Regions from separate parts of the Erwinia sp. TECH1 genome, predicted to be linked through region 2. Evidence: predicted binding sites of a transcription regulator. Region 2 holds the regulator's gene; each other region holds the start of a gene.
The links. Region 2 encodes PhoB, which activates phosphate uptake and scavenging genes when phosphate is short. Its sites were predicted from a motif close to CTGTCATAAAACTGNCNNAT; they were not measured.
Positions count from the first base shown of each region.

Region 1: serA (phosphoglycerate dehydrogenase) is a predicted target of PhoB. The motif match lies at 2,766-2,785, and genes of this name have one in related genera.
Region 3: glpT (glycerol-3-phosphate transporter) is a predicted target of PhoB. The motif match lies at 3,315-3,334, and genes of this name have one in related genera.

Region 1 is NZ_JBSRZK010000001.1:3,901,601-3,911,389, forward strand. It holds gene ACVWZ0_RS18255 (YecA/YgfB family protein) at 1-50, opposite strand, end outside; gene zapA (cell division protein ZapA) at 221-550, shown strand; RNA gene ssrS (6S RNA) at 592-776, shown strand; gene ACVWZ0_RS18270 (5-formyltetrahydrofolate cyclo-ligase) at 859-1,488, shown strand; gene serA (phosphoglycerate dehydrogenase) at 1,482-2,717, opposite strand; gene rpiA (ribose-5-phosphate isomerase RpiA) at 3,321-3,980, opposite strand; gene ACVWZ0_RS18285 (LysR family transcriptional regulator ArgP) at 4,179-5,075, shown strand; gene ACVWZ0_RS18290 (oxidative stress defense protein) at 5,166-5,885, opposite strand; gene argO (arginine exporter ArgO) at 6,036-6,656, opposite strand; gene mscS (small-conductance mechanosensitive channel MscS) at 6,836-7,732, opposite strand; gene fbaA (class II fructose-bisphosphate aldolase) at 8,018-9,097, opposite strand; gene pgk (phosphoglycerate kinase) at 9,188-9,789, opposite strand, start outside.
Region 2 is NZ_JBSRZK010000001.1:1,294,239-1,304,027, reverse strand. It holds gene ACVWZ0_RS06010 (PstS family phosphate ABC transporter substrate-binding protein) at 1-215, opposite strand, end outside; gene phoR (phosphate regulon sensor histidine kinase PhoR) at 232-1,545, opposite strand; gene phoB (phosphate response regulator transcription factor PhoB) at 1,569-2,258, opposite strand; gene sbcD (exonuclease subunit SbcD) at 2,457-3,665, shown strand; gene ACVWZ0_RS05990 (SbcC/MukB-like Walker B domain-containing protein) at 3,662-7,330, shown strand; gene ACVWZ0_RS05985 (LysR family transcriptional regulator) at 7,303-8,259, opposite strand; gene ACVWZ0_RS05980 (DMT family transporter) at 8,358-8,792, shown strand; gene ACVWZ0_RS05975 (DMT family transporter) at 8,800-9,270, shown strand; gene ACVWZ0_RS05970 (DUF799 domain-containing protein) at 9,394-9,789, opposite strand, start outside.
Region 3 is NZ_JBSRZK010000001.1:4,569,251-4,579,039, forward strand. It holds partial or broken gene metE (5-methyltetrahydropteroyltriglutamate--homocysteine S-methyltransferase) at 1-128, opposite strand, end outside; gene metR (HTH-type transcriptional regulator MetR) at 264-1,205, shown strand; gene ACVWZ0_RS21440 (YehS family protein) at 1,364-1,843, shown strand; gene ACVWZ0_RS21445 (carboxylate/amino acid/amine transporter) at 2,273-3,124, opposite strand; gene glpT (glycerol-3-phosphate transporter) at 3,454-4,797, shown strand; gene glpQ (glycerophosphodiester phosphodiesterase) at 4,812-5,840, shown strand; gene yigL (sugar/pyridoxal phosphate phosphatase YigL) at 5,881-6,681, opposite strand; gene pldB (lysophospholipase L2) at 6,731-7,711, opposite strand; gene rhtB (homoserine/homoserine lactone efflux protein) at 7,815-8,438, shown strand; gene recQ (ATP-dependent DNA helicase RecQ) at 8,516-9,789, opposite strand, start outside.

The sequences.
Region 1 (9,789 bases), 2.6 Mb from region 2:
AGTGCTGAAGCCAGCGCGTCGTAGCCCGGCATTGTGTTTGTTAGTGACATAGGTTTTGGTCATCGTTGGCTGGATAAGTTCGTGTTATGCTACCACCAGGTGCCTCTTTGATTCCAGAAAGGGGTTGTTTCTTCTGCCAGGGGTAGATATAGTTGCGCCCCTCCCAAACCATTGAGCGGCAAGGGAGATTACCGGCGAAGTAATCAGTCAGGATGGTTTTATGTCTGCACAGCCCGTAGATATTCAAATTTTTGGCCGTTCCTTAAGAGTGAATTGTCCGCCTGAACAGCAAGATGCGCTGAATCTGGCCGCCGAAGACCTTAATCAACGGTTGCAAGATCTTAAAGTTCGCACTAGAGTCACCAATACTGAACAATTGGTTTTTATCGCCGCGTTGAACATCTGCCATGAGTTAGCGCAGGAAAAGATGAAAACCCGCGATTATGCCAGTAATATGGAACAGCGTATCCGAATGTTACAGCAGACTATCGAGCAGGCATTGCTTGAACAAGGTCGCATTACGGAAAGAACTGGAACGCAATTCGAATAACACGTTAACGTTATCTGTGTTACAGTAACGGTGATGTAAAAAATTCTCTGAGGTGTTTGCAAGCGGGCCAGTCCCCTGAGCCGATATTTCATACCAAACAGAGTGTGGCGCTCTGTAACCTGTGTGCATGCTCGGTCCGTCCGAGAAGCCTGATGGTTATGACGGTACACTCACCTTGAACCAAGGGTTCAAGGGTTACAGCCTGCGGCGGCATCTCGGAGATTCCCTTCTTTACCACCTGCAAAGCCATGTTCTTCCCGGCGCTTTCGGGTTCCCTGCTTTATCCCGCTTCCGACACGGTGAAACTGATGAACCTCAGCCTTCTCGATCGTCAGGATATTCGTACTCACATTCGCCATCTGCGTCGTGACCTGACACCAGAACAGCAGCGCCTGGCCGCCGTAACGGTCGCCGAACATGCGCTAAGCTTCAAACCCGTTCAGCAGGCCCGCAAAATCGCGCTGTTCCTGTCCTTCGACGGCGAACTGGATACCCGTCCGCTGATTGCCAAACTTTGGCAGCGTCATCAGGAAGTTTATCTGCCCGTACTGCACCCTTTTTCACGCGGTCAGCTGCTTTTTCTGCGCTATGACACGGAAACGCTGTTGCAGCCTAACCGTCTGCGTATCCCGGAACCGCCGCTGGATATCCGCAACCTGGCCACGCTGGACGAGCTGGATGTGATAATGGTGCCGCTGGTGGCGTTCGATCGGGCCGGACAGCGTCTGGGTATGGGCGGCGGCTTTTATGACCGCACTCTGCAAAATTGGCCGCAGCACGGCCTGTTGCCGATTGGCCTGGCGCATGACTGTCAGCAGGTAGAAACATTGCCCGTGGCGGAATGGGATGTGCCTTTGCCGGCGATAATTACGCCTTCGCGGCTCTGGCAATGGCAGGAAAAGCGTCCCACGAGCGGGGACGCTTTGCGTCATCAGTAAAGCAGACGAGCGCGAATGGTGCCCGGAATCGCTTTCATCTGCTGAAGCGCGTTGTCGGCCACTTCCTTCGTCGCATCGATATCGATCACCACATAGCCCATCTGCGGCGTGGTTTGCAGATACTGCGCGGCAATGTTGATGCCCTGACCGGCAAAGATATTGTTGATGGCGGTCAGCACGCCGGGACGGTTCTCGTGAATATGCAGCAGGCGGCTCTGCTGGCCATGCATCGGCAGCGACACTTCCGGGAAGTTAACCGCTGACAGCGTCGAGCCGTTATCTGAGTATTTCGCCAGTTTACCCGCTACTTCAATCCCGATATTTTCCTGCGCTTCCTGCGTTGAACCGCCGATATGCGGCGTCAGGATCACGTTGTCGAACTCGCACAGCGGCGAATTAAACGGATCGGCGTTAGTTGCCGGCTCTTCCGGGAAGACGTCGATGGCCGCGCCGGCCAGATGTTTGTCCGCCAGCACTTTGCACAGCGCCGGAATATCCACTACCGTGCCGCGTGAAGCGTTGATCAGCAGCGAGCCGGGTTTCATCATCGCCAGCTCTTCCGCACCCATCATATTCTGGGTGGAGGCCGTTTCCGGCACGTGCAGGCTGACCACATCACTCATATTCAGCAGTTCGGAGAGGTAGCGAACCTGCGTGGCGTTGCCGAGCGGCAGCTTGCTTTCGATATCGTAAAAGTAGACGTGCATCCCTAAGCTTTCGGCCAGCACGCCCAGCTGCATACCGATATGGCCATAGCCGATAATGCCCAGCTTTTTGCCGCGCGCCTCATAAGAGCCGACCGCCAGCTTGTTCCAGATGCCGCGGTGCGCTTTAGCATTGGCGGCCGGTACGCCGCGCAGCATCAGCAGCAGCTCGCCGATGACCAGTTCTGCTACGGATCGGGTATTGGAGAAAGGCGCATTGAACACCGGAATACCGCGTTTTTCTGCGGCCTGCAAATCGACCTGGTTAGTGCCGATGCAGAAGCAGCCTACCGCGACGAGTTTTTCTGCCGCGGCGAAAATCTCTTCGGTCAGGTTGGTACGCGAGCGGATACCAATAAAGTGCGCATCGCGGATCGCTTCTTTCAGCGTTTCGCTGTCCAGCGCGCCCTTGTGAAATTCGATGTTGGTGTAGCCTGACGCCCGAAGATTCTCAATCGCGCTCTGGTGCACGCCTTCGACCAGCAGGAACTTAATCTTGTCTTTCTCCAGTGATACTTTTGCCATTTCCCGACCCTATTCAGCAGACTTCAGAAGTGACTGACTCCGTGAGGAATAAGTCAGCCTTCTGTCAAAATATCAAAATTTACGCGCGCGGCAATACAAACGATTGCCTTGCGGCCAGCACGGCAGCCGAAAGCATCAGCATAAATCGGCAGATAATCATGACACGTGAAGCATCGTCAGCAGGATCGCGAGGCGGGGGTAAATTCCGTGACATAAGTCACCAAATTTGTGGGGCAAAAGAAAAGATGTTTTTTTATAAAAATTAACCGAGGCGATAGCCGCGCCGGTAAGATCGTTTTTTTATGGCTTAGAGCTTAGAGCTTAGAGCTTAGAGCTTAGAGCTTAGAGCTTAGAGCTTAGAGCTTAGAGCTTATCGATTGTGGCCTGGCATTTAGCACCTGGCACTTAGTACTTAGTACTTAGCACTTAGCACTTAGCACTTAGCACTTAGCATTCAGAGCTTACGGCTACAGCTATGACCTGGCGCTTATAGCTATGGCTACAGCTATGACTTAGAGCCTGGCGCTTAAGGTCGCGGCTGACGGCCACGACCTTGATGCACTACCGGCCATTCCCGGCTGGTAAAACGGCCACGCTAATCAGCTAATCGCCCAGCGTTTTTACACCGTTTGCCGTGCCGATCAGCGCCACGTCCGCGCCACGCGTGGCGAAAAGCCCCACCGTGACTACGCCCGGCAGCGCGTTGATGGCTTTTTCCAGCGCGACGGCATCCAGGATTTTCAGATTATGCACGTCCAGGATGACGTTACCGTTATCGGTGACCACCTGCTGACGATATTCCGGCAGGCCGCCCAGCTTCACCAGCTCGCGCGCCACAAAGCTGCGAGCCATAGGAATGACCTCGACCGGCAGCGGAAATTTGCCCAGCACGTCGACCTGCTTGGATTCGTCGGCGATGCAGACGAACTTCTTCGCCACGGCGGCAATGATTTTTTCACGGGTCAGCGCCGCGCCCCCGCCTTTAATCATCTGCATCGCGCTGTTGATCTCGTCGGCGCCGTCAACGTAAACCGACAGGGAATCCACCTCGTTCAAATCGAAAACCGGAATACCTAAGCTTTTCAGCCGGAGCGTGGAAGCCTCCGAGCTGGAAACCGCGCCTTCAATCTCATTTTTAATCGAGCCCAGCGCATCAATAAAGTGGGCGGCGGTCGATCCGGTGCCCACGCCAACGATAGTGCCGCGTTCAACATAGTTTAACGCGGCCCAGCCAACGGCTTTTTTCAGTTCATCCTGCGTCATGGTAAGTTTAGAATCCGTGCTGCTACTGTGTGGCGATAGTATAAAGCAACCCTCGTTGAAAAAACCGCCCTGCGGCGCCATTTGTTGTCACTCTGGAAGAGAGACCGCAAAACCGGGACGCCAGCTTTAAGCGCAGGGCAAAATGGCAAAAATATGGCATAGTGCAGATTCCACACCTGAAAGAGAGCTAAAACAACAATGAAACGCCCGGACTATCGAACGCTTCAGGCGCTGGATGCAGTCATTCGCGAGCGCGGCTTTGAACGCGCGGCGCAAAAACTTTGTATTACCCAGTCAGCCGTTTCCCAGCGCATCAAGCAGCTGGAAAATATGTTTGGTCAGCCGCTGCTGGTGCGCACCGTGCCGCCTCGCCCTACCGAACAGGGGCAAAAGCTGCTGGCGTTGCTGCATCAGGTAGAGCTGCTGGAAGAAGAGTGGCTGGGCGATGAAAACAGCGGCACCACGCCGCTGCTGCTGTCGCTGGCAGTGAACGCCGACAGTCTGGCGACCTGGCTGCTGCCCGCGCTGAAAACGGTGCTGAGCGATTCACCGGTGCGCCTGAATCTTCAGGTGGAAGACGAAACCCGTACCCAGGAGCGCCTGCGGCGCGGCGAAGTAGTCGGCGCGGTAAGTATCCAGCCGCAGCCGCTGCCAAGCTGCCTGGTGGATCAGCTCGGCGCGCTGGATTATCTGTTTGTCGGCTCGAAAGAGTTCGCCGCGCGCTACTTTCCGAACGGCGTGACCCGCTCCGCACTGCTGAAGGCGCCGGCGGTGGCTTTCGATCATCTTGACGATATGCATCAGGCGTTTTTACAGCAGAATTTCGATCTGTCGCCCGGCAGCGTGCCGTGCCATATCGTTAACTCGTCGGAGGCTTTTGTGCAGCTGGCGCGTCAGGGCACGACCTGCTGTATGATCCCGCACTTACAGATTGAGCGCGAGCTGGCGGAAGGCGAACTGATCGATCTGACGCCGGGGCTGTTTCAGCGCCGAATGCTGTACTGGCATCGTTTTGCGCCGGAAAGCCGCCTGATGCGCAAAGTGACCGACGCGCTGATTGCCCACGGCCATCGCGTGCTGCGCCAGGGGGAATAGCGCTCAGGTTGGAGCGGATTTTTGCCTGGCATCCCTGGCAAAGAAAAGCGTCCGGAATGCTTACCGGACGCGGCTTTCAGCAAGCTGAGATTACTGCTTGCGCTGTAGCTCAAACACCACATCCACCTGATCGTCAAAGTGAATGCTCTGCTGCTCGTAGGTTTGCGCGGCCGAGCTCATCGGCGCGGCGTCGGCGGTTTTAAACATTCTCGCCATTGGCATCGGCTGATAGTTGGCTACGTGATAGCGAATGCTGTAAACCGGCCCCAGCTGAGCGTTAAAGCCTTTCGCCAGCTCGCCAGCCTGATGCGTCGCGTTTTCGATAGCGGCCTGCCGGGCTTTATCGCGATAGCTATCGGGATTAGCCACGCCCAGCTCAACGGAGCGGATTTCGTTCAGGCCCGATTTCAGCGCGCCGTCCAGCAGCTCGTTCAGCTTATCCAGCTGGCGCAGCGTAACCTGCACCTGACGCACCGCGCGATAGCCTTTCAGCTCCGATTTGCCGTCTTTCAGATAATCGTATTCCGGCTGCGTACGCAGGTTGGCCGCGTTGATATCTTTTTTATCAATGCCGTTTTTCTGGAGAAAATCAAAATACTGGGCGACACGGCTGTCGGCCTGTTTTTTCGCTTCAGAGGCATCTTTCGACGAGACGCCAACCTCTATCGCCAGCGTGGCAATATCGGGCGTTGCGTCGACGCTTGCCTGCCCGGACGTGACAACATGCGGGCCGTTAGGCAGTTCATCCGCCACGGCGGCAAAAGGCGAGGTAAAAATAAGGGCGGCCAGCGCCAGTTTGGTCAGCTTCAAAGGAGATCCTCCATGGGACTTCAGTCATAGCAGAAGAAGCCGGCCTGACTACGGCGTACCGGCTTCCACAATTTATCCATCAGTTCGCATCTTAGTGCGATTGTACCTGCCAGACTATGACCTTAATTCCTGGAATGAGTTCGGCCGTGTTTACCAGATATTCAGCGCCTGCAGCGCCAGCTTCAGGGCGATCAGCCACATCACCAGCCCCACCAGCAGATTAATAATACGCTGCGCCCTGGTGGTATTGAGACGCGGTGCCAGCCAGGCAGCAAGGATAGCCAGGCCGAAAAACCAGATTAGCGAGGCGCAGGCCGATCCCAGTGCAAACCATTTGCGCGCTTCTGCCGGAAGCTGGCCGCCCAGGCTACCCAGCACCACAAAGGTATCGAGATAGACGTGCGGATTCAGCCAGGTTACGGCCAGCATGGTGGCGATAATGCGCCAACGGCTTTGCTTCATCGCTTCCGATGACGCCAGCGCCACATCGCCGCTGAAGGCGGTACGCAGCGCCCCCCAGCCGTACCACAAAAGAAACAGTACGCCGCCCCAGGTTACCAGGTTCAGCAGCAGGGTGGAATGGGTCAGCAGCGCGCTGCCACCGAACACGCCACCGCAAATCAGCAGGATATCGCTCAGCGTACAAAGCGTGGCGGTCATTAAATGGTAGTGGCGGCGCACGCCCTGGTTCATCACAAAAGCATTCTGCGGCCCCAGCGGCAGGATCAGCGCGGCGCCCAGCGCCATGCCCTGCAGAAAAACGGCAAACATAGAGTCTTCCTCAAACGGTTTCAGCTGGCGGCGAGTGTATAGCGACAGCATCATTAGAGGAAATTGAAGATTCTAATACTCCATAAACTTAGCTAATGATAACGATCGGTAAAAAGGCGAACCGCAGTCCGCCTTTTCTTTTGCATGATGAGCAAGCCGTCAGGCTCAACCGGCTAACATTACTCTGCCTTTGCCTGTACTGGCGCAGCAGTCTGAGCAGCGTCGCTTTTCGCTTCGGCCGTCTGATGCAGGTGCACATCCATCTGCGGATAAGGGATACCGATATTGTTGGCATCCAGTGTGCGCTTGAAGTTCTTCATCAGATCCCAGTATACGTTTTGCAGATCGCCCGCGTTGCTCCAGCAGCGCACCACGTAATTAACCGACGAAGCCGCCAGCTCGTTCAGGCCAATCTGTACGCCCATATCCTGCAGCACGCGAGGATCGGCATCCACCACTTCGCGCAGCAGTTTGAGAACCTGGTCCGCGTCGGCATCGTAGGAGACGCCAATGATAAATTCATTACGGCGAACCGGCTCGCGAGAGAAGTTTACGATGTTGCCGGCGATGATTTTACCGTTTGGCACCACAACGGTTTTGCCGTCCGCGGTTTTCAGCGTGGTAGAGAAAATCTGTACCTGTTGTACGGTGCCCATAATGCCGATATCGATAAAGTCACCGGTGCGGAACGGACGAAAAGTCACCAGCAGCACGCCAGCTGCCAGGTTGGAGAGCGAGCCCTGCAAAGCCAGACCGACGGCCAAACCTGCGGCACCCAGCACGGCGATAACCGACGCCGTCTGTACGCCTACGCGCCCAAGCGCCGCAATCAGCGTAAACGCAATCACGGCATAGCGCACCAGCGCCGAAAGGAAATCGGCTACGGTGGCGTCGATATGACGAGCGCGCAGCACCTTGTTCAGCGTTTTTGAAATGATACGCGCTACGATAGTCCCGATAATCAGGATGATAATGGCCGCTACAATATTTACCGCATAGCTCAGCAGCAGCGCCTGATTGTGTACCAGCCAGCTGCCAGCGCGGTTAACGCCGTCGACTACGTTCAAATCTTCCATTTGCTTATCCTGTTGTTGTTCCCCGCCGGGAAGTAAGCAGACTGCCAGTCCAGGCTGGCATCCCAAACCTCAAGCGTAACTAAAAATGCTGTCTGGTGCCAAATAACGAGGCAAATTAATAATTTGTTACCGCAAAGGCGCTTTTTTTGCAGGGTTTTTAATAAGGGAAAAGCCGATAGCCGCGCCAATATTTACAGAAATGCAGAAGGCAAACTTCGCTGACGTTCTAAAATTTGCCCATAAAAAAAGGCTCCGCGAGGGAGCCTTCTGTTCAGAACGAGAAAATTACAGTACGTCTACCGCGTTCAGTTCTTTAAACGCCTGCTCCAGACGAGTAATCATGGAAGTCTGAGCAGAGCGCAGCCATACGCGCGGATCGTAGTATTTCTTGTTTGGTTTATCAGCGCCTTCCGGGTTGCCCAGCTGCGCCTGCAGATAACCTTCGTTCTTTTTGTAGTACTGCAGGATGCCGTCCCAGGTCGCCCATTGGGTATCGGTATCGATGTTCATCTTGATCACGCCGTAGCTGATAGACTCTTCGATTTCAGCAGCGGAAGAACCGGAACCGCCGTGGAAAACGAAGTCCAGCGCGTTGTGCGCCAGGTTATGTTTTTTGGTCACATATTCCTGAGAATCACGCAGGATGGTTGGCGTCAGCTTAACGTTGCCTGGCTTATACACGCCGTGAACGTTACCGAAAGAGGCCGCGATAGTAAAACGCGGGCTGATTGCGTTCAGTTTTTCGTAAGCGTAGTTCACGTCTTCAGGCTGGGTGTACAGTGCGGAAGCATCCATATGGCTGTTATCAACGCCGTCTTCTTCACCGCCGGTGCAGCCCAGTTCGATTTCCAGCGTCATGTTGATTTTTGACATACGCGCCAGATACTTGCTGCAGATTTCGATGTTTTCTTCCAGCGACTCTTCAGACAGGTCGATCATGTGGGAAGAGAACAGCGGCTTACCGGTTTTTTCAAAGTGAGTTTCGCCCGCGTCCAGCAGACCGTCGATCCACGGCAGCAGTTTTTTCGCGCAGTGGTCGGTATGCAGGATAACCGGCACGCCGTAGTGTTCCGCCATCTGATGCACGTGATGCGCACCGGAGATTGCGCCCAGGATGGCTGCAGCCTGCGGCTTATCGGACTTCAGGCCTTTACCGGCGATGAACGCCGCGCCACCGTTGGAGAACTGGATGATAACCGGCGCTTTAACTTTCGCGGCGGTTTCCAGCACGGCGTTGATGGAATCGGTGCCGACACAGTTAACCGCTGGCAGTGCGAATTTGTTCTCTTTTGCGACTTTGAAGATTTTCTGTACGTCGTCACCGGTGACAACGCCTGGTTTTACGAAATCAAAAATTTTAGACATGTCTTTTGTCCTGTTTCGTCGGCAGTAGGAAAAGATGTTGCGCCTTAAGGGGCAAATCATTCTGGCGGAGGCAGCCCTCCGCCCCAGAGGTTACTGTTTCGCGCGTTCTTCCAGCATAGCTACCGCAGGCAGTTTTTTACCTTCCACGAACTCAAGGAAAGCGCCGCCGCCGGTAGAGATATAAGAAATCTTATCTTCAATGCCGAAGAGGTCGATGGCAGCCAGCGTATCACCGCCGCCTGCGATAGAGAATGCGTCGCTGTCGGCAATGGCTTTCGCCACGATTTCGGTGCCTTTGCGGAAGTTCGGGAATTCAAACACGCCCACCGGGCCATTCCACAGAATAGTTTTGGCTTCTTTCAACAACTTAGCCATGGCTTCTGCGGTTTCGTCGCCAAAGTCCATGATCTCTTCATCATCTTTAACTTCGGAGACTTTCTTCACGGTTGAAGGCGCAGTTTCAGAGAATTCCGTGCCGACGCGGGAGTCGGTTGGCACAGGAATTTTATATTCGTCGCGCAGTTTTTTCGCAGCTTCCACGAAATCCGGCTCGTACAGGGATTTACCCACCTTGTTGTCGATAGCCACGAAGGTGTTGGCGATGCCGCCGCCTACGATCACCGTATCGGCGATTTTCACCAGCGAGTTCAGCACGTCGAATTTGGTGGAAACTTTAGAACCGCCAACCACCG
Region 2 (9,789 bases):
CCCGCCGCCAGCGCGGTCGGCGCCGTCGACGATCCCGCAGCCTGAATTTGTACGTTAACGCCCGGATAGTGGCGGTTAAAGCTCTCCCCCCACAGCGCCATCAGCGTGCCGAGCGTATCCGAACCCACGCTGCTGAGGTTGCCCGCCAGCATCCCTTCGTTCGCGCCTGTTGCCGTGCCGCACAGCAGCAGCAGCGCCAAAAACCACTTTTTCATTTTTTTATCCGCCAGCTCAGTGAACCGCATTCTGAGCCAGTTCGTTGTTGACGATCAACCTTGCAGGCAGCGAGAAGCAGAAACAGGTTTCTTTACCCGGCTGGCTGGTAATTTCCAGACGGGCATGGTGATGGCTGAGCGCGTGTTTGACGATAGCCAGCCCCAGCCCGCTGCCGCCGGTCTGCCGCGAGCGCGCCTTATCGACGCGATAAAATCGTTCGGTCAGGCGAGGAATATGCTCGGCGGCGATGCCCGGCCCGTTGTCGCAGACCTTAAACTGCGCGCCGTGCGACGTCTTTTGCCAGCTGACGGTGATGCGCGTGCCGTCCGGCGTATGGTTGACGGCGTTATAGACGAGATTGGAAATGGCGCTGCGCAGCTGCTCATCGTTACCGAATACCCGCAGCTGTGGATCGGCGGAAAAGTGGATTTCGTGCCGCCCCTGGCTGAGCGTTTCCGCCTCGCGCTGGAGCAGCCGCAGCATCAGCGGCACATCGACTTTTTCCTGCAAATCAAGCGCGGGCGCGGCTTCGATCCGCGACAGCGTCAGCAGCTGTTTAACCAGAGCATCCATGCGGCGGGTTTGTTCCTGCATGGTATGCAGCGCCTTATTGCGCGACGGGCCTTCCAGCACCGCGTCGCTCATCATCTCCAGGTAGCCCTGAAGCACGGTAAGCGGCGTGCGCAGCTCATGGCTGACGTTGGCGAAAAAGTTGCGCCGCGCGCCTTCCAGCTGATGCATTTGCGTCACGTCGCGCGCCACCAGCAGCCACTGGCCTTCGCTATAGGGCATTACGCGGAACTCAAGATGGCGATGGCTGTTCAGCACCAGCGTCAGCGGCCGCGAGAAATCGCGCTGGCGCAGATAGAGGGTAAATTCAGGATAGCGCAGCAGGTTTAAGATATTTTGGCCGTTGTCTTCCGGCCAGCGCAGCCCCAGCAGCTGTTGCGCCAGACCGTTGCACCAGAAAATCGTGCCCTCTTCCGTGGTCAGCACCAGCGCATCCGGCAAGGATTCCGCGCCGCTGCGAAAGCGTTTAATCAGATGGCCCAGCTCCCGACGGCGGCGGCGGTTGCGCGCCTGCATCTGGTAAAGGCCGTAAAAAAGCGGTTCCCAGCTGCCGCGTCCGGTCGGCGGCGTGATGCTGCGATCGATCCACAGCCAGTGGGAAAGACGAAGCAGGTTAGCAAAATGCCAGCCCAGCACGGCCAGTACGGCCAGCAGCAGCCACCACGGCAGCCCGCCGACCAGCAGACCGACAATCAGCGCTGGCAGGCAGGCGAGCAGCAGCTCAAGCAGCAATCTCTTCCAGGAGAGGCGTTCCAGCACGATGAAAACTCCAGTGGGGACAATCAGTAACGCGCAGAGAAGCGGTAACCCGTTCCGCGCACTGTCTGCACCATACGATCGTGCCCGGTCAGTTCAAGTGCCTTACGCAGACGGCGAATATGCACGTCTACAGTACGATCTTCCACGTACACGTTAGTGCCCCAGACGTTATTAAGCAACTGCTCGCGGCTGTAGACGCGCTCGGGGTGCGTCATAAAGAAATGCAGCAGCTTATATTCCGTCGGCCCCATCTCCAGCGGCTGCGTTGCCGACATCACGCGGTGCGAGGAGGGATCCAGGCTCAGGCCCTGAATTTCAATCACCTCTTCCACCGCCATGGGCGAAATACGGCGCATCACCGCTTTGATGCGGGCCACCAGCTCTTTGGGCGAAAAAGGCTTGATAATATAGTCGTCCGCGCCCACTTCCAGCCCGCGCACGCGGTCTTCCTCTTCGCCGCGCGCGGTCAGCATCATCACCGGAATATCGCGGGTCATCGCCTCGCGTTTCAGATGGCGGATAAACTGAATACCGGTGCCGCCGGGCAGCATCCAGTCCAGCAGGATCAGATCGGGCCACGGCTCAATCAACAGATTAATGGCGCTGTCATAATCTTCCGCTTCTATCGGCTGATAGTCATTTTGCTCCAGCACAAAACACAACATCTCACGGATTGGGGCTTCATCTTCGACCACCAGAATGCGCTTAGCCATTATTGCTCCTGCGTTTGTGACGGAATGTCACTGGATATGCGGCGTCATTATGCGTCAGATTTATGACACTTTTATGAAAAAAGCGCCGGCTAATCATCAGTTTTATAACACTTTCAGCAGGATGGAAATGCGTAGCTGAGGTTTTTTGGCCAGGCGTTTATAATCGGCGTTTCGCTTACCTGACACTGAAGGGACGCTATGCGACTTATTCATACCGCCGACTGGCATCTGGGCCAGTTTTTTTACACCAAAAGCCGGGCGCCGGAGCATGACGCTTTTCTGACATGGCTGGTCGGACAGGTTGAGCAACATCAGGTCGATGCCGTGATCGTCGCGGGCGACGTGTTTGATACCGGCTCGCCGCCCAGCTACGCGCGCGAGCTTTACAATCGGTTTGTGGTCAGGCTGCATCAGACCGGCTGCCAGCTGATTATTCTGGCGGGCAACCACGACTCCGTCGCCATGCTGAACGAATCGCGCGAGCTGCTGGCCTGTCTGAATACGCGGGTGATTGCCGCCGCCAGCGAGGATCCGGCCGATCAGGTGCTGATGCTGAACCAGCGGGACGGTCAGCCCGGCGCGGTGCTCTGCGCTATTCCTTTTTTACGCCCCCGCGATATTACCGTCAGCAAAGCGGGTCAGTCGGGACGGGAAAAACAGCAGACGCTGCTGGAAGCGATTACTCACCACTATCAGCGCAGCTACGCGGCAGCGGTGCAAATACGCGGCGAGCTGCCGCTGCCCATTATTGCCACCGGCCATCTGACCACAATGGGCGTCACCAAAAGCGACGCCGTACGCGATATCTATATCGGCACGCTGGACGCTTTTCCCGCCCAGGCCTTTCCCCCTGCGGATTATATCGCGCTGGGCCATATTCACCGCGCGCAGCGCATCGCCGATACGGATCATATTCGCTACAGCGGCTCGCCCATTCCGCTCAGCTTTGACGAGCTGGGACGCGATAAAAGCGTGTTCCTGGTCGATTTCGCCGACGGCCAGCTACAGCAGGTCATGCCGCTGACGGTGCCGCTCTTTCAGCCCATGCAGATGATTAAAGGCTCGCTGGAAGAGATCGAGCGCCAGCTGCGCGAGATCCAGCCGCCGGAAACGGGGCAGAAAGTCTGGCTGGATATCGAAATCGCCACGCAAACCTGGCTCAACGACCTCCAGCGGCGTATCCAGGAACTGACGGAAAGCCTGCCGGTCGAGGTGGTGCTGCTGCGCCGCAGCCGCGAGCAGCGCGACAGCATTATCAGCCGGCAGAACAACGAAACCCTGAGCGAGCTGAGCGTGGAGGAAGTCTTTCAGCGCCGTCTGGCCGCCGAAGAAGAAGAGCCGGAGCGCATCGCGCGCGCCACGCTGCTGTTCAGCCAGACGCTGGCGGACATGGAGGAGCCATCATGAAGATCCTGACGCTAAGGTTTAAAAACCTCAACTCGTTGAAAGGCGAATGGAAAATTGACTTTACCGCCGAACCGTTCGCCAGCAACGGGCTGTTCGCCATTACCGGCCCGACCGGCGCGGGCAAAACCACGCTGCTGGATGCCATCTGCCTGGCGCTTTATCACGAAACGTCGCGGCTGGGTAAGCTGTCGCAGTCACAGAACGACCTGATGACGCGGGATACCTCAGAATGCCTGGCCGAGGTGGAGTTTGAAGTAAAAGGCGTCGCCTGGCGGGCGTTCTGGAGCCAGAACCGCGCACGCGGTGCCGTAGACGGCAATCTTCAGGCACCGCGCGTCGAGCTGGCCCGCTGCGACAATAACAAAATCGTCGCCGACAAGGTAAAAGACAAGCTGGAGATGCTGACCGAGCTGACCGGGCTGGATTTTGAGCGCTTCACCAAGTCGATGATGCTCTCGCAGGGACAGTTTGCCGCCTTTCTTAACGCCGACGCCAACAGCCGCGCCGAGCTGCTGGAGGAGCTGACCGGCACGGAAATCTACGGTCGCCTTTCCGCCAGCGTTTTTGAGCGGCATAAAAACGCCCGTGGCGCGCTGGAGAATCTGCGGGCGCAGGCCGCCGGGATGGCGCTGCTGGATAATGAACAGGTTCAACAACTTACGTTACAGTCAGCCCGGCTGCTGGCAGAGGAGCAGGCGCTCACTTCGCAGCTTCAGCATCGGCAGCAGCTGCTGCACTGGCACCAGCAGTACCAGACGGCGCTACAGGCAAAAGAAGCGGCCGTCGCCGGGCAGCAGGAGGTGGAAGCGGCCTGGCAGGAAGCGATGCCGCAGCTGAACCGGCTGCAACAGGCCGAACCGGCGGAAAAGCTGCGTCCTCAGTGGCTACTGCGCAATCAGCATCGGCAGGATCGGCTCGCGCTCGCTGAGCAGCAGCAGCACATCAATACGCAGCGCCAGCAGGCTCAACAGCAGCTGGACGAGCTGGCCGACGAGCTGAAAAAGGCGGAGGCGGCCCGGCAGCAGCACGAAAACGACAGGCAGCAGCAGGAGACGCTGATCGCCGAACAGCTGCTGCCGCTGGATAACCGTATCGACACGCTGGCCCAACAGAACCAGGCGCTGGAAAAAGAAGTAAGCGATTACCAACTTCATCTTAACGCGCGCCAGGCCGCGCTGCATCAGGCCCAAAACCAGCACAAGGAAAACGCGGCCCGCCAGCAGGAGCAGCAGCGCTGGCAGCAGCAGCACGCCCATTTTGCCCACTGGGGAGAATCGCTGCCGCTGTGGCGCGCGCGCTTCGAACAGCAGCAGCAAAGTGAACAGGCGCTGGCCGCGCTGCGCCAGCGTATCCACGAACAGCAGCAGGCGGTCAGCCGACTACGGCAGCAGATTGCCCAGGCGGAACAGCAGGCGCAGCCGCAGCAGGCTCAGCTTGAAGCGCAGCAAAAACAGGTCGCGGAAGCCGAAGCGGCGTTAACCAGCCAGCGGCAGCAGCGTTCCGAAGAGCAGCTACAGGCCTCGCTGACCAGGCTACAGCAGCAGCGGCCGCAGCGGCAACGCCTGGCGCTGATCGCCTCGCAGTGGCCGCCGCTGATGCAGCGAAGCCAAAGCCAGCACAACGATCGCACCGCGTTGCAGCAGCAGCTCCAGCAGGCGCAGGCCGATCTGCAAAACCTGCGCAGCGGCTGGAAAGAGAAGCGGCAGCATTTGCAGGACCTGGAAAAACGCTGCGAGCTGGAGCAGCGCATCGCCGATCTGGAGCAGTATCGCGCCCGGCTGGAGCCGGAACAGCCCTGCCCGCTGTGCGGCTCCTGCCAGCATCCCGCCGTCGCCGACTATCAGGCGCTTGAGCTTTCTGAAAACCAGCAGCGCCTTGCCGCCTTAAGGCTGGAAGTCGACCAGCTGAAGGATCGCGGCACCGCCAGAGGCGAACAGGTGAAAAGCCTGCAGGCGCAGCTGGAAAAGCTGCAGCGTGAGCTGACGGAAAGCGACAGCGAAGCGGCGCGCCTGCGCGAACAGTGGCAGAGCACGGCGCAGGCGCTGGGCCTGAGCGCTTCGCCGGACGATCTGCAACAGACCAGCGACTGGCTGACCGCTCAGGAACGCCAGGAAAGCGAAACGCAGGCGCAGCTGCTGGATTTGCAGCAGCGCGCCCACCAGCTTCAGCAGCAGAAAGATCGGCTGGCGGAAATGCAGAAAGCGCTCAGCGAGATGAAGCAGCAGCAGGAGCTGGCAGGTCAGCAACTGCTTACTTCTGTCAGAACGCAGGAAGAGCTGGAGCAGTCGCTCGCCCAGCAACAACAGCAGGCGCAGCAGCAGCATGATAGCCTGCGCGCTGCGCTGGCCGAACGGGATCTGACGCTGCCGCCGGCGGAGGAAACCGAAAACTGGCTGCATGAACGACAGAAAGAGTGGGATGCGTGGAACACTGTTGCGCAGTCGCTGACGGCTTCGGCTTCGCAGCTGACCGCGCTGGCCGCGCAGCAGCAGGCGTTGCAGGAAGAGATCGCGCGTGAACAGGCGCAGCTGATCCAGCGTGAGCAGCGCAGCCAGGCCGGTCAACAGGCGCTGGCCGTCCTGCGCGACCAGCGGCGACAGCTGTTTGGCGACAAGGTGGCGGCCGAGGTGCAGCAGCAGCTGCGCGCGCTGTCGCAGCAGCATCTTGAGCGCGGCCAGCAGCTACAGCAGCAGTGGCAGCAGCGGCAGAACCAGTTAAATACCCTGACCGGACAGCATAATTCGCTGGACGAGCAGCTGACCGTGCTGACGCACAGGCTGGAACAGGCGCAGCAGGCCTTTAGCGCGGCGCTGGAAGCCAGCGACTTCAGCAGCGAGGCGGCCTTTACGGCGGCGCTGATGGATGAAGATCGGCTGCGGCAGCTGCAGGCGCTACAGAAAACGCACGAGCAGCGACGCCAGCAGGCAGCGATCCTGCTGGCTCAGGCAGAAAAAACCCTGACGGCGCTGCCGGAAAAGCCGCAGGATCTGCCGGAAGATCCTTCTGCGCTGCACGCCGCCGTGGAAAGCCTCTCGCAACAGCTGAAAGAAAACGCCCGTCAACAGGGCGAGACGCGACAGCAGCTCAGCAGTGATGCGGATCGCCGCGAACAGCAAAAAAACCTGCTGGCGACCATTGAGCAAGAAACGCGCCAGGTAGAAGACTGGAGCTATCTCAATCAGCTTATCGGCTCGAAGGAAGGCGATAAGTTCCGCAAATTCGCCCAGGGCCTGACGCTGGATCATCTTGTCTGGCTGGCGAACAACCAGCTAAACCGCCTGCACGGCCGCTATTTGCTCCAGCGCAAATCGCAGGAGGCGCTGGAGCTGCAGGTCGTGGATACCTGGCAGGCGGACGCGCTGCGCGATACGCGCACCCTTTCCGGCGGCGAAAGTTTTCTGGTGAGCCTGGCGCTGGCGCTGGCGCTCTCGGATCTGGTCAGCCATAAAACGCAGATCGAATCGCTGTTTCTGGACGAAGGCTTCGGCACGCTGGATGCCGCTACCCTGGACGGCGCGCTGGATGCGCTAGACGCGCTGAACGCCAGCGGTAAAACCATTGGCGTAATCAGCCATGTGGAAGCGATGAAAGAGCGTATCCCGGTGCAGATCAAGGTGCGCAAAATCAACGGACTGGGTTACAGCCGACTGGAAGTGCCGGGCTGAATCTGCCAGTAAAGCGGCGAGCCGAAAGCCTCAACAAAATGGTCGATGACCGCCCTGACGTTAAGAGGAGGATGCCGCGTATGGGGGTAAATCGCAGCGATATGCTGCGGCTCGGTAGTGATAGCGGCAGCAAAATCCGGCAGCAGCCTGACCAGCTCGCCCGTTTGCAGTCTGTCGCCGATCAGCCAGTCCGGGTAGAGCAGCAGCCCCATGCCCCCCAGCGCGGCGACCAGCAGCGTTTCCGCATGGTTTGACGCCAGCAGCGGCGACACGGGATAGTGGATCCACTCCCTGCCCGGCTGGCGGAAAAACCAGCGGTTCGGGCCGGACGAACCGCGGTAAACCAGACAGCGGTGGCGATGCAGTTCGTCGGGATGGACAAGCGCGCCATGCTTACGCACATACTCAGGCGAAGCGGCCAGATAATAGTATTGCGTGCCGAATACGCGGGCGTGAAAAGAAGAATCGGTCAGCGCGCCGATACGAAAGATCACATCAGCCGGTTCTTTATGCGGATCGATATAGTCATCGGTTTGCATCATCTCGATGGTCAGCTGCGGATAGCGTTCGGCTAATGCCGCGAGGCCAGGCGCGACGTGCCGCTGGCCAAAGTAGATTGGCGCGTTAATCCGTACCAGACCAGAAGGCGCCAGCGTTCTTTCGTGCAGCGTTCTGCGCGCCTCCTCCATATTGCCGGTTATGCCGCGCGCATAATCGATAAATAGCCGCCCGCTTTCCGTGGGCGCTATCGCGCGGGTATTGCGATAAAAAAGCTGCTGGCCCAGCGAATTCTCCAGCTGATGGATCACGCGCGACACCTGAGAGGCGGAGATGCCCTCACGTCTGGCTACCGCCGAGAAGTTTTGCGCATCGTAAACCGCAATAAAGAGTTTTATCGCGCGCAGATTGACCGATTCCAGACCCGGCATTAATGCATTTCCTGCAAAAGTGTTTACCGCACTATAGCATTTCTATCATCTCTCGACCGCTGTAACCTTCCGCGCCTGATTAACGGGGAAATTTTGCTATGCAACTTTTATTGATTGTCTTGGTTATTGCCGGCGGTATGGGCCTGTCCGTAGAGGCAGGCCTGTTAGGGCCGCTGGGCGGAGAAGTGGGCGACCTGTGGGCAACCTTCAGTATTTTCGGTGTTGGCGCCGCGCTGACCTTTCTGCTGATGCTTTTTTTCAGCCCGCGCAACAGCCCGTCGTTTTTTGCCCAGCCCGGCTGGCAGCTGCTGGGCGGCGTACTGGGGCCGATTTACGTGGTTATCCTTACCGTTGCCACGCCGACCATCGGCGTCGCGATGACCATGATCGGCATTCTTGCCGGGCAGGTGTTTAAAAGCCTGATCATCGATCACTTCGGCCTGCTGGGCACGCCGCAAAGAAAAACGGACGGCAAGCGCCTGATCGCGCTGCTATTTATTGTCGTCGCGCTGGTATTGGTGGCAAGGGGGTAAAACAATGATAACGATTTTGATGATTATTCTGGCAGTGGCTGGCGGCGCGATGCTGAGCATTCAGGCCGCGATCAACGGCCAATTGGGCAGTAAAGTGGGCGTGTTCCGCTGCGCCTTTCTGACGTTTTCCGTCGGCGCGCTGATTACGGCTCTGCTGATCTTTTTCTTTGAACCGAAGCAGGCGGTCAGCCTGCTTGACGTGCCGAAGTGGCAGCTGCTGGGCGCGCTGTGCGGCGTTCCCTACATTGTGATTATGGTGCTGGCGGTACAGCGTATCGGGACGGCGGTCGCCACGGTTGCGGTGATCTTCGGCCAGCTAGCGATGAGTATGCTGATTGATAATTTTGGCTGGCTGGGCAACGCGGCCGTGTCGTTTTCGGCCAGTCGTCTGGGCGCCATTGTTTGTCTCGGCATCGCCCTGTTCTTTATCTACGCCAGCAACCGCAGTAAAAACGCGGCGGCCGTCGGGCGCGACTGACTAACGCCCTGCAACGTGAAAAAGCAACGGCCCGGCACGCGTGAATGCGAGCCGGGCCGTTTTGCCTTCGCCAAACGGTAAACCATCAGATTTTACCGTTTTACTTAGCCAGACGGTGAACCGTCAGATCTTCCCGGCCTTAGCGCGCGGGCCTAGCAGAAGCGCACCGTCGTCGCCAGCCGTCAGCAGGCGGGCGCTTGTAATGGCCGCGACATCATGGGCTTTATCCGAGACGTTGCTGGCGATCTGGTGCACGGCGGCGGCGATCAGCATCCCCAGCGCGGACTGATTATTGTTGCTGCTCTCATTATCGGAGGCCGTCGCCGACCCGCTCCAGATCTGCTTGCCGCTGCGTAAATCCACCAGTTTTGCCGAAGCGGTCACGCGCGTTTCGCTGTCCACAATCAGGTATTTAGTGCCGTAGGTGTTGATATCGATATACAGCGCCGCGTCGGCGTTAAAAATATCGTGCAGCTTAGTGGTGGAAACGCTGCGAATATCCGTGGCGTTGTTCAGACC
Region 3 (9,789 bases), 3.3 Mb from region 2:
AGTTCGCGGCCTACCGCCAGCAGCGCTTCCTGCGTGCTGTTGCCCGCCCAGTAGCTTTCCTGTGCTTTTTTCAGTTCGCGACGCAGGCCAACGCGGGGGAAGCCGAGCGTATGGTTCAGAATAGTCATCAATGCGTTCCTCAGTTACCGCCCGCTGTCGTGGCAATCGGGCTTTTAGACGTCCAGATGTTTACACATCTATAATCCGCAGGTACTGTATTCACCACAAGCGCAAATTGTTCATTGTCGATGTGAAGGACTCTCATGATCGAACTCAAACACCTGCGGACGCTGCAAGCGCTGCGCAACAGCGGTTCGCTGGCCGCCGCCGCCGCTCAGCTTCATCAGACACAGTCGGCCCTGTCCCATCAGTTCAGCGATCTGGAGCAGCGCCTGGGCTTCCGCCTGTTTGTGCGTAAAAGCCAGCCGCTGCGCTTTACGCCGCAGGGCGAAATCTTGCTGCAGCTTGCCGAGCAGGTGCTGCCGCAGATCCAGCACGCTTTACAGGCCTGCCACGAACCGCATCAGGCCACGCTGCGTATCGCTATCGAGTGCCACAGCTGTATTCAATGGCTGACGCCAGCGTTGAGCAACTTCCGTCAGAGCTGGCCGCAGGTGGTGATGGATTTTAAATCCGGGGTGACTTTCGATCCCCAGCCCGCGCTTCAACAGGGGGAGCTGGACGTGGTGCTCACCTCCGATATTTTGCCGCGCAGCGGGCTGTTCTATTCGCCAATGTTTGATTTTGAAGTTCGCCTGGTGCTGGCGCCCGACCATCCGCTGGCGCAGGTTGATCATATTTCACCGGAAGATCTGGCCAGCGAAGTGCTGATGATTTATCCGGTGCAGCGGCAGCGCCTGGATATCTGGCGGCATTTCTTGCAGCCCGCAGGCGTCAGCCCGGCGTTAAAAAGCGTGGATAATACGCTGCTGCTGATCCAGATGGTGTCCGCGGGCATGGGCATCGCCGCCCTGCCGCACTGGGTTGTGGAAAGCTTTGAGCATCAGGGGCTGGTGGTGACCAAAACGCTTGGCCAGGGTTTATGGAGCCGTTTATATGCCGCCGTGCGCGACGGCGAGCAGCGTCAGGCAGTAGTCGAAGCTTTTATCCGCTCCGCCCGCCAGCACGCCTGCGAGCATCTGCCGCTGGTCAGGGACGCTTCCGCGCCGGGCACGCCGCTGCCGACCTCTTTGCATCATTCCTGAGCGGCCAGTACGGGCGATCGCTTTTGCGCGGTGGCCCTTTTAGCGCAGCCGTGCCTTTATAACGCGCTGGCCGCCTGCCTTTTTGCTGACGGTATTCCTTTATCCAGCGCCATTTGTCTCTATAATGCGGCCAACGATCCTGAACCAATGAGATTTTTATGACCAATAATGACGTTTTGCGCAGCGTGCGCTACATGCTGAGCCTGAGCGATGCTCAGATGGTTGGCATCCTGGCGCTGGCGGAAAGTGAAGTCAGCGAAGCGGAAATGCAAAGCTTCCTGAAAAAAGAAGGCGAAGCGGGCTTTCGCGCCTGTCCTGACGTGGTAATGGGCTATTTCCTGAACGGGCTGATTTTTCAGCGCCGTGGCAAAAGCGAAGATGCGCCTGAGCCTTCTGTCGAACGCAAGATGACGAATAATATTATTATTAAAAAACTGCGCATCGCTTTCGATTTAAAAACTACGGATATTATTGACGTGCTTAAGCTGGCGGACTTCGCCGTGGGCCAGTCTGAAATTGGCGCTATTTTCCGAAAGCCAGGGCATAAAAATTACCGTGAATGCGGCGATCAGATTTTAAGGAATTTCCTGAAGGGAATGACAATGAAATTACGCCCTGCCCCTGTTAAAAAAGCTTAAATATTAGTGCAGCCTTCGGGCTGCCTGCTATTTAAACGCTATCAAAAAAATGCATTATTTATATTTCCTTCCTGCCTTTACAGGGTAAGTCACCCCTCATAATATCCGCCTGATATTTACACATTGTAAATACAGCGAACCATGAAAGTGGATATATTATGAGAGCGCAACTATCAGCAGCGCAGGTAAAAACAACGACACTACCAAAACTATTTTCGGCACGCTTTTTTCTAAAATTTATAGGCTGCTTTGCCCGTCAGCGCTGAGTTATAACAGCGGGCAGGTAACGACAGCGGTAGCCATATTGGCAAAACCAGTAAAACGAATGTGAATCTGCTGGTCAGTAAATCACGGCCTTTGCCTGGTTCACTAACGAGCCAGGCAAAGGCGTTAAGCAGGGCGTGTCGCGCCCCGCTTTTTATCGTCGTGCTATTTTTTGATCACCCAGTGTCGGTGTACCCATAGCGAGGCGAAAATTACCGCTGCGCCAACGATAAAGCTCGGCCAGTGCGGCTGCTGCTGCCAGATTGCAAGGTTAACCAGCAATCCGGCGGGCACGTGCATATTATTCATAATGCCCAGCGTGCCGGCATCAACCTGCGTCGCGCCGTAGTTCCACATAAAATAACCCAGCCCGGAAGCCGCCACGCCCAGCCAGATCAGGATGCTCCACTGTAGCGTGGTGGTCGGCAGCTTCTGCGGATTGCCCCACAGGCACCAGGCGATAATCGCGACGAGCGCCGCGCCCATATAAAACCAGGAAAAGGCGGCGTGCTGCGGCATCGGACGCGTTTCCTGCAGGCGCTTGTAGCCCACCATGCCAACGGCAAAGCAAAGGTTGGCAAGCTGCACCAGCAGCAGGCCAAACCAGAAGTGGTCGCTGACCTTGTCGTAGCGAATAATCGCCGCGCCCGCCACCGCCAGCAGCGCGCTCAGTGCATAGCCGGGGCGCACGCCTCTTCCGCTCATCAGGTCATAAATCAGGGTGATATAGAGCGGCGTCATCACCGTAAACAGCAGCAGCTCGGAAACGCTGAGGTAGAGGTAAGCCTCAAAGCTGAACAGATACATAATACCCAGCTGCAGCGCGCCTACGCCCATATAGAGCAGCAGCGTTGATGGCCGATAGCCGCGCCAGCGCAGAAACGGCAGGAAAACCACGGCGGCCAGCAGCAGACGGATCAGCACGGAAAAGACGCTGTCGACCTGGCCTGCCAGATATTCGCCGATCAGGCTGAACGAAAAGGCCCACAGGATAGTGGTGATTATCAGTAAGATCACGATAAAAACTCGCTGGTGAAAAGTGGGCACAGTGTAGCGAAATCAACGTGGACGCGGGGAAATATCTGGTTGACATCTGATTGCAAAATGTACTCACCTGTTTTTATCCTGCCGTTTGAGTGAGCCTGCTCACACTCCTTGCCGGCATGGCTACAAGCATTCAGAGAAGCGTGCCGCATAATTCGTTTGATTGTCATAAAAATGTAACCTTTGGGTTCTTCTTCACAGCGAGGCCGCGCGTTTTCTTTTAGGCTCCTTCCGCTACGGATCGCGTTTATCTGTTGCTGCACGACGAAAAAAACGAATATAAATTGCCATTGGAGGCTGTTATGTTATCTGTTTTTAAACCTGCGTCGCATCGAACGCGCGTTGACACCAGCGAAATCGATCCGCTTTATCGTAAATTACGCTGGCAGATATTTTTTGGTATTTTCTTCGGCTATGCGGCCTATTATCTGGTGCGGAAAAATTTTGCGCTGGCGATGCCTTCGCTGATCGAGCAGGGTTTTTCTCGGGGGGATTTAGGCTTTGCCCTTTCAGGTATTTCCATCGCCTACGGATTTTCTAAATTTATTATGGGATCCGTTTCCGATCGCTCGAATCCACGCTACTTTTTGCCCGCCGGTTTAATTCTGGCGGCGGCGGTCATGTTGTTTATGGGATTCGTTCCCTGGGCCACCTCCAGCATTACCGTGATGTTCGTGCTGCTGTTTTTATGCGGCTGGTTCCAGGGCATGGGCTGGCCGCCCTGTGGACGCACTATGGTGCACTGGTGGTCGCACAAGGAGCGCGGCGGCATCGTTTCCGTCTGGAACTGCGCGCACAACGTCGGCGGCGGCCTGCCTCCGCTGCTGTTTCTGCTGGGCATGTACTGGTTTAACGACTGGAAAGCGTCGCTTTATATGCCCGCTTTCGCCGCCATTCTGGTGGCCGTTATCGCCTTTGCGTTGATGCGCGACACGCCGCAATCCTGCGGTCTGCCGCCGATTGAAGAGTATAAAAACGACTATCCGCCCGACTATGATAAAAGCCAGGAAGAGGAGCTGACCGCCAGGCAAATTTTTATGCAGTACGTACTGCCCAACCGGCTGCTCTGGTATATCGCGCTGGCCAACGTGTTTGTCTATCTGCTGCGCTACGGCATTCTCGACTGGTCACCGACCTATTTAAAAGAGGTGAAGCACTTTACGCTGGATAAATCCTCCTGGGCCTACTTTCTTTATGAGTACGCCGGCATTCCCGGCACGCTGCTGTGCGGCTGGATGTCCGATAAGGTGTTCAGAGGCAATCGTGGCGCGACCGGCGTCTTTTTTATGGTGCTGGTGACGATCGCCACCGTGGTTTACTGGCTGAATCCTCCCGGCAATCCGGGCGTGGATATTACCTGCATGATTGTAATCGGCTTTCTGATTTATGGGCCAGTAATGCTGATTGGGCTGCACGCCCTGGAGCTGGCGCCGAAGAAAGCTGCGGGAACGGCGGCGGGCTTCACCGGGCTGTTCGGCTATCTTGGCGGCTCGGTGGCCGCCAGCGCTATTGTCGGCTACACCGTAGATTACTTCGGCTGGGACGGCGGCTTTATCGTGATGATCGGCGGCGGCGTGCTGGCCGTTATCCTGCTGGTTATCACCATGCTGAACGAACACAGGCACAAAAAAGAGGCAACGCAATGAAAAAGCTGATAGCTATGCTGCTGCTGGGCGCTTCGTTCGGCGCAGTAGCCGCGGAAACACACAAGATTGTAATTGCCCATCGTGGCGCGAGCGGCTACCTGCCGGAACACACGCTGCCCGCCAAAGCGATGGCTTACGCGCAGGGATCCGACTTCCTTGAGCAGGATCTGGTGATGACCCGCGACGATCGGCTGGTGGTGCTGCACGATCACTACCTGGATCGCGTAACGGACGTGGCGGAACGCTATCCCGACCGCGCCAGAAAGGATGGACGTTACTATGCCATCGACTTTACGCTGGCCGAAATCAAGGGGCTGAAGTTTACGGAAGGCTTTACGCTAAAAGACGGTAAGAAAGTGCAGACTTATCCGCAGCGTTTCCCGATGGGCAAATCGGACTTCCACGTGCATACCTTTGCCGAAGAGATTGAATTTATTCAGGGCCTGAACCACTCGACGGGCAAAAATATCGGCATCTACACCGAAATTAAAGCGCCGTGGTTTCACCGCCAGGAAGGCAAAGATATCTCCGCCAGGGTACTGGATGTGCTTAAGCAGTACGGCTATAGCTCGAAAAGCGACAACGTCTACCTGCAATGCTTTGACCATAACGAACTCAAACGCATTAAAACGGAGCTGGAGCCGCAAAGAGGCATGGACGTCAAACTGGTGCAGCTGATCACCGAAACGGACTCAAAAGAGACGCAGGAGCAGCAAGACGGGAAATGGGTGAACTACAGCTATGACTGGATGCTGCAACCGGGCGCGATGAAAACGCTGGCCCGTTACGTCGACGGCATCGGCCCTGATTATCATATGCTGATTGCCAACGGCTCGACCAAAGGCGCGGTTCACTTTACGCCGATGGTGAAGGAGGCGCATCAGAATGGCCTGGTCGTGCATCCCTATACCGTGCGGGCCGACCAGCTGCCCGGCTGGGTGGATAACGTGGACGAGCTGTACGACGCGCTCTATAACCAGGCGGGCGTGGACGGTCTGTTTACCGACTTCCCGGACAAGGCCGTGCGCTTCCTGAAGCGGTAAGCGTTGCCGCCTCTGTAACCAGAGGCGGCTTTTACCGGCTTCAGACGTTATAAAGCTTGCGCAGATAGTTCGGCACCGCGTTATCCGCATTGCTGCCAATCACTTCCAGTTCCGGCAGCAGATCCTTCAGGCGCTGATGCGAGTTGCTCATGATGCAGCCTTTGCCCGCCATGTTCAGCATCTCTTTGTCGTTCATGCCGTCGCCAAAAGAGATGCAGTCCGCCAGCGTAAAGCCCAGTAGTCGGGATACCGCGTCCAGCGCGTGACCTTTGGAAACGCCGCCCGCCATCACTTCCAGACAGGTCGGCAGCGAGAAGCTGACGTTAACCCGATCGCCCCAGCGCGCCATCAGCGCCTCTTCCAGCGGGATCAGCAGTTCCGGCTTAGCGCAGGTAAAGAACACTTTGCTGATGCCGTCGGTTGGCAGCGAATCCGGCTGATAGGTCTGGTAGTTAAAATTGGACTCGCGGAAAAAATCCATCTCTTCCGGGCGGTGGCGGTTAAGGAACCACTCTTCATCGCGGTAGACGTTGGTATAGATATCCTGGTGGCTGTGATGCAAAGCAAAAAGCTCACGGGCAATGTCTTCTTCCAGGTTATGGCTGAAGATCAGCTCGCCTGCGGTATTGTGCACGCGCGCGCCGTTCGAGGTGATCATATAGGCATCAATACCCAGGCTGTCACGCATCTGCCCGACATCAATGTGATGGCGACCGGTGGCGAACACAAAATGGACGCCCTTTTGCGTCAGCAGCTGGAGCGTTTCACGGGCGAAAGCGGATAAACGGTGATCCGGCGACAGCAGCGTGCCGTCGAGATCGGAAGCAACAATCGGGTACATAAAACCTCTGTTAATGGTGAGCTACGGTTGCTATATCTGAGCAGTAAAATCAGGGATGCCGGGCAAAAAACGCCGTAATGGCCTCCAGCGCTTCGGCGCGCATGCTGTCTTTTTCAAACAAGATCTCATGACGCGCGCCTGCGATAATCAGCGGGCCCTCGCAGGGGTTTCCCGCCGCTTTCATGGCCTGGCAAAAGAGATCCTGAGCGCGGTTATCCACCACCTTATCCGCGCTGGCCTGTAACAGCAGCAGCGGCGTCTTTATCTCTTTTGCCTGAGCCAGAATGTTTTTGCCGGCCAGAATGCCTTCTCTGACCCAGTGATAAGTCGGCCCGCCGACGCGCAGCCCCGGATCGTCGGCGTAAAAGCGCAGGTTGCGCCGGTAGCGCTCGCGGCTGTGGGTCAGCTGGTTCATCCCGAACGGCCTGGGCTGCCACTGGCCGGTGCCGATCGCGTAACCGTCGCGCACCACGGGACGCTTTTCCGCCCAGTTCAGAATACAGTGCGTCATCCACAGCGGCATCGGCAGGAAGATCCCGAACATCGGCGCGGCCAGCGCCACGGCGTTAAAGGCCTGCGGCTGCCTGGCCAGCATCAGCGTCAGGATCGCGCCGCCCATTGAGTGCGCCAGCGCATAGCGATGCTGATAGTGACGGCTGAGGATCGCTTTCAGATAGAGCGTCTCCAGATCTTCAACATAGTGGTCGAACAGCTCCACATGGCCGCGATGGCTATCCTGCAGCAGCCTGCCGGAACGGCCCTGCCCGCGATGATCGACAATAATCACATCATAGCCGCAGTGAAACAGGTCGTAGGCCAGCTCCGGATATTTTACGTAGCTTTCGATACGTCCGGGGCAAATCAGGATAACGCGGTTGTGTTGCGATGACGTGAAGCGAACGTAGCGAATGGGCACGTTTTCCACGCCGATAAACTCGTCTTCTTCCCGCCGCCGCCAGAAATCCAGCAGCGGGCCGGTGGCGAAAGCGGCAAAAGCTTTTTCACGATTTCGCCAGCCATGCTTTTTCATTGACCCGACCTCCGCTTTTTTCACATTCCGCCCGGCCCCGTAGCCTGCGCAGCCGCAATGGCGTATTGTGTCATACTTCTGTGCTATCAGGGAGTCTGACCCAATGACCATGCAGTGGTGGCTGGCCTATCTGTTAACGACCAGCATCTTAAGCCTTTCGCCGGGTTCCGGCGCAATCAATACCATGAGTACCGGCATCAGCCACGGTTATCGCGGCGCGGCGGCCTCTATTTCCGGCCTGCAGGTTGGGCTGGCGGTGCATATTCTGCTGGTTGGCATCGGCCTGGGCGCGCTGTTTTCCCAATCCGTGCTGGCTTTTGAAGTGCTGAAATGGGCGGGCGCGGCTTACCTGATCTGGCTGGGCATCCAGCAGTGGCGCTCGGCAGGCGCGATAGATCTTCAGGCGGTCGCCAAAGCGATGCCGCGCCGCAGGCTGTTTAAGCGTGCGGTGCTGGTGAACCTGACCAACCCAAAAAGCATTGTTTTTCTGGCGGCGCTCTTTCCGCAGTTTATCATCCCGCACCAGCCGCAGGCGATGCAGTATCTGGTGCTGGGCGTGACGACGGTGGTGGTCGATATCATCGTGATGATCGGCTACGCCACGCTGGCGCAGCGGATTGCGGCCTGGATTAAAGGGCCAAAACAGATGAAGCTGTTAAACCGCCTGTTTGGCGGCATGTTTATGGCGGTCGGCGCGCTGCTGGCTTCCGCGCGGCGTATTGCCTGATGCATTAAAGGCTGGCATGGAGGACGCGCCGTCCATGCCAGCCCGCGTCTTCCCCGTTCTCCGGCCGCACGCCCGGCCTACTCTTCGCCGTCGACATGCTCGCGGATCATCACCATAAACGGCTTGCCGAAGCGCTCCAGCTTGCGCTGACCAACGCCGTTGACGCTCAGCATTTCTGAGGCGGTCAGCGGCATCTGCTCGGCCATTTCTATCAGCGTGGCGTCGTTAAACACTACGTAAGGCGGAATGTTCTCTTCATCGGCAATGGCTTTACGCAGCTTACGCAGCTTGGCGAACAGCTTGCGATCGTAGTTGCCGCCAAACGATTTCTGATTGCTGTTGCGCGGCTTGACGCTGACCATGCGCGGCACCGCCAGCAGCAGCGGCACTTCGCCACGCAGCAGGGGACGCGCCGCTTCCGTTAACTGAAGCGCGGAATGCATCGCAATATTTTGTGTCGCAAAGCCCAGATGAATAAGTTGACGGATCACGCTTATCCAGTGCTCGTGGCTCTGATCGCGGCCAATGCCGTAAACCGGCAGCTTGTCGTGCTGCATATCGCGAATACGCTGATTGTTGGCACCGCGCAGCACCTCCACCACGTAGCCCATGCCAAACCGCTGGCCGACACGATAAATGCAGGAAAGCGCCTTTTGCGCCTCTACCGTGCCGTCGTAACGACGCGGCGGATCGAGACAGATATCGCAGTTGTCGCAGGGCTGCTGCCGCCCTTCGCCAAAGTAGTTCAGCAGCACCAGACGGCGGCAGGTCTGCGCTTCCGCAAAAGCGCCCATCGCGTTCAGCTTGTGGCGTTCAATATCCTGCAACGGCCCCGGCGCTTTCTCTTCCAGACAGCGGCGCAGCCAGGCCATATCGGCCGGATCGTACAGCATCAGCGCCTCCGCCGGCAGGCCATCACGACCGGCACGGCCCGTTTCCTGATAGTAGGATTCGATATTGCGCGGGATATCAAAGTGCACCACAAAGCGCACGTTGGGCTTGTTGATACCCATGCCGAAGGCGACCGTGGCGACGACGATCTGGAGATCGTCACGCTGGAAGGCTTCCTGCACGCGGGCGCGATGCACGTTATCCATTCCGGCATGATAGGCGCCAACGCTCAGGCCACGGCTTTGCAAACGCGCGGCGGTGTCTTCCACCTTCGCGCGGCTGTTGCAGTAGATGATGCCGCATTTGCCGCGCTGATCCTGCACGTAGCGGATCAGCTGATCCGTCGGCTTGAATTTTTCCACCAGCGTATAGCGGATATTGGGACGATCGAAGCTGCTGACCTGGATCAGCGGATCGTCAAGCTGGAGCAGGCGCGCGATATCGTTACGGGTGGTTTCGT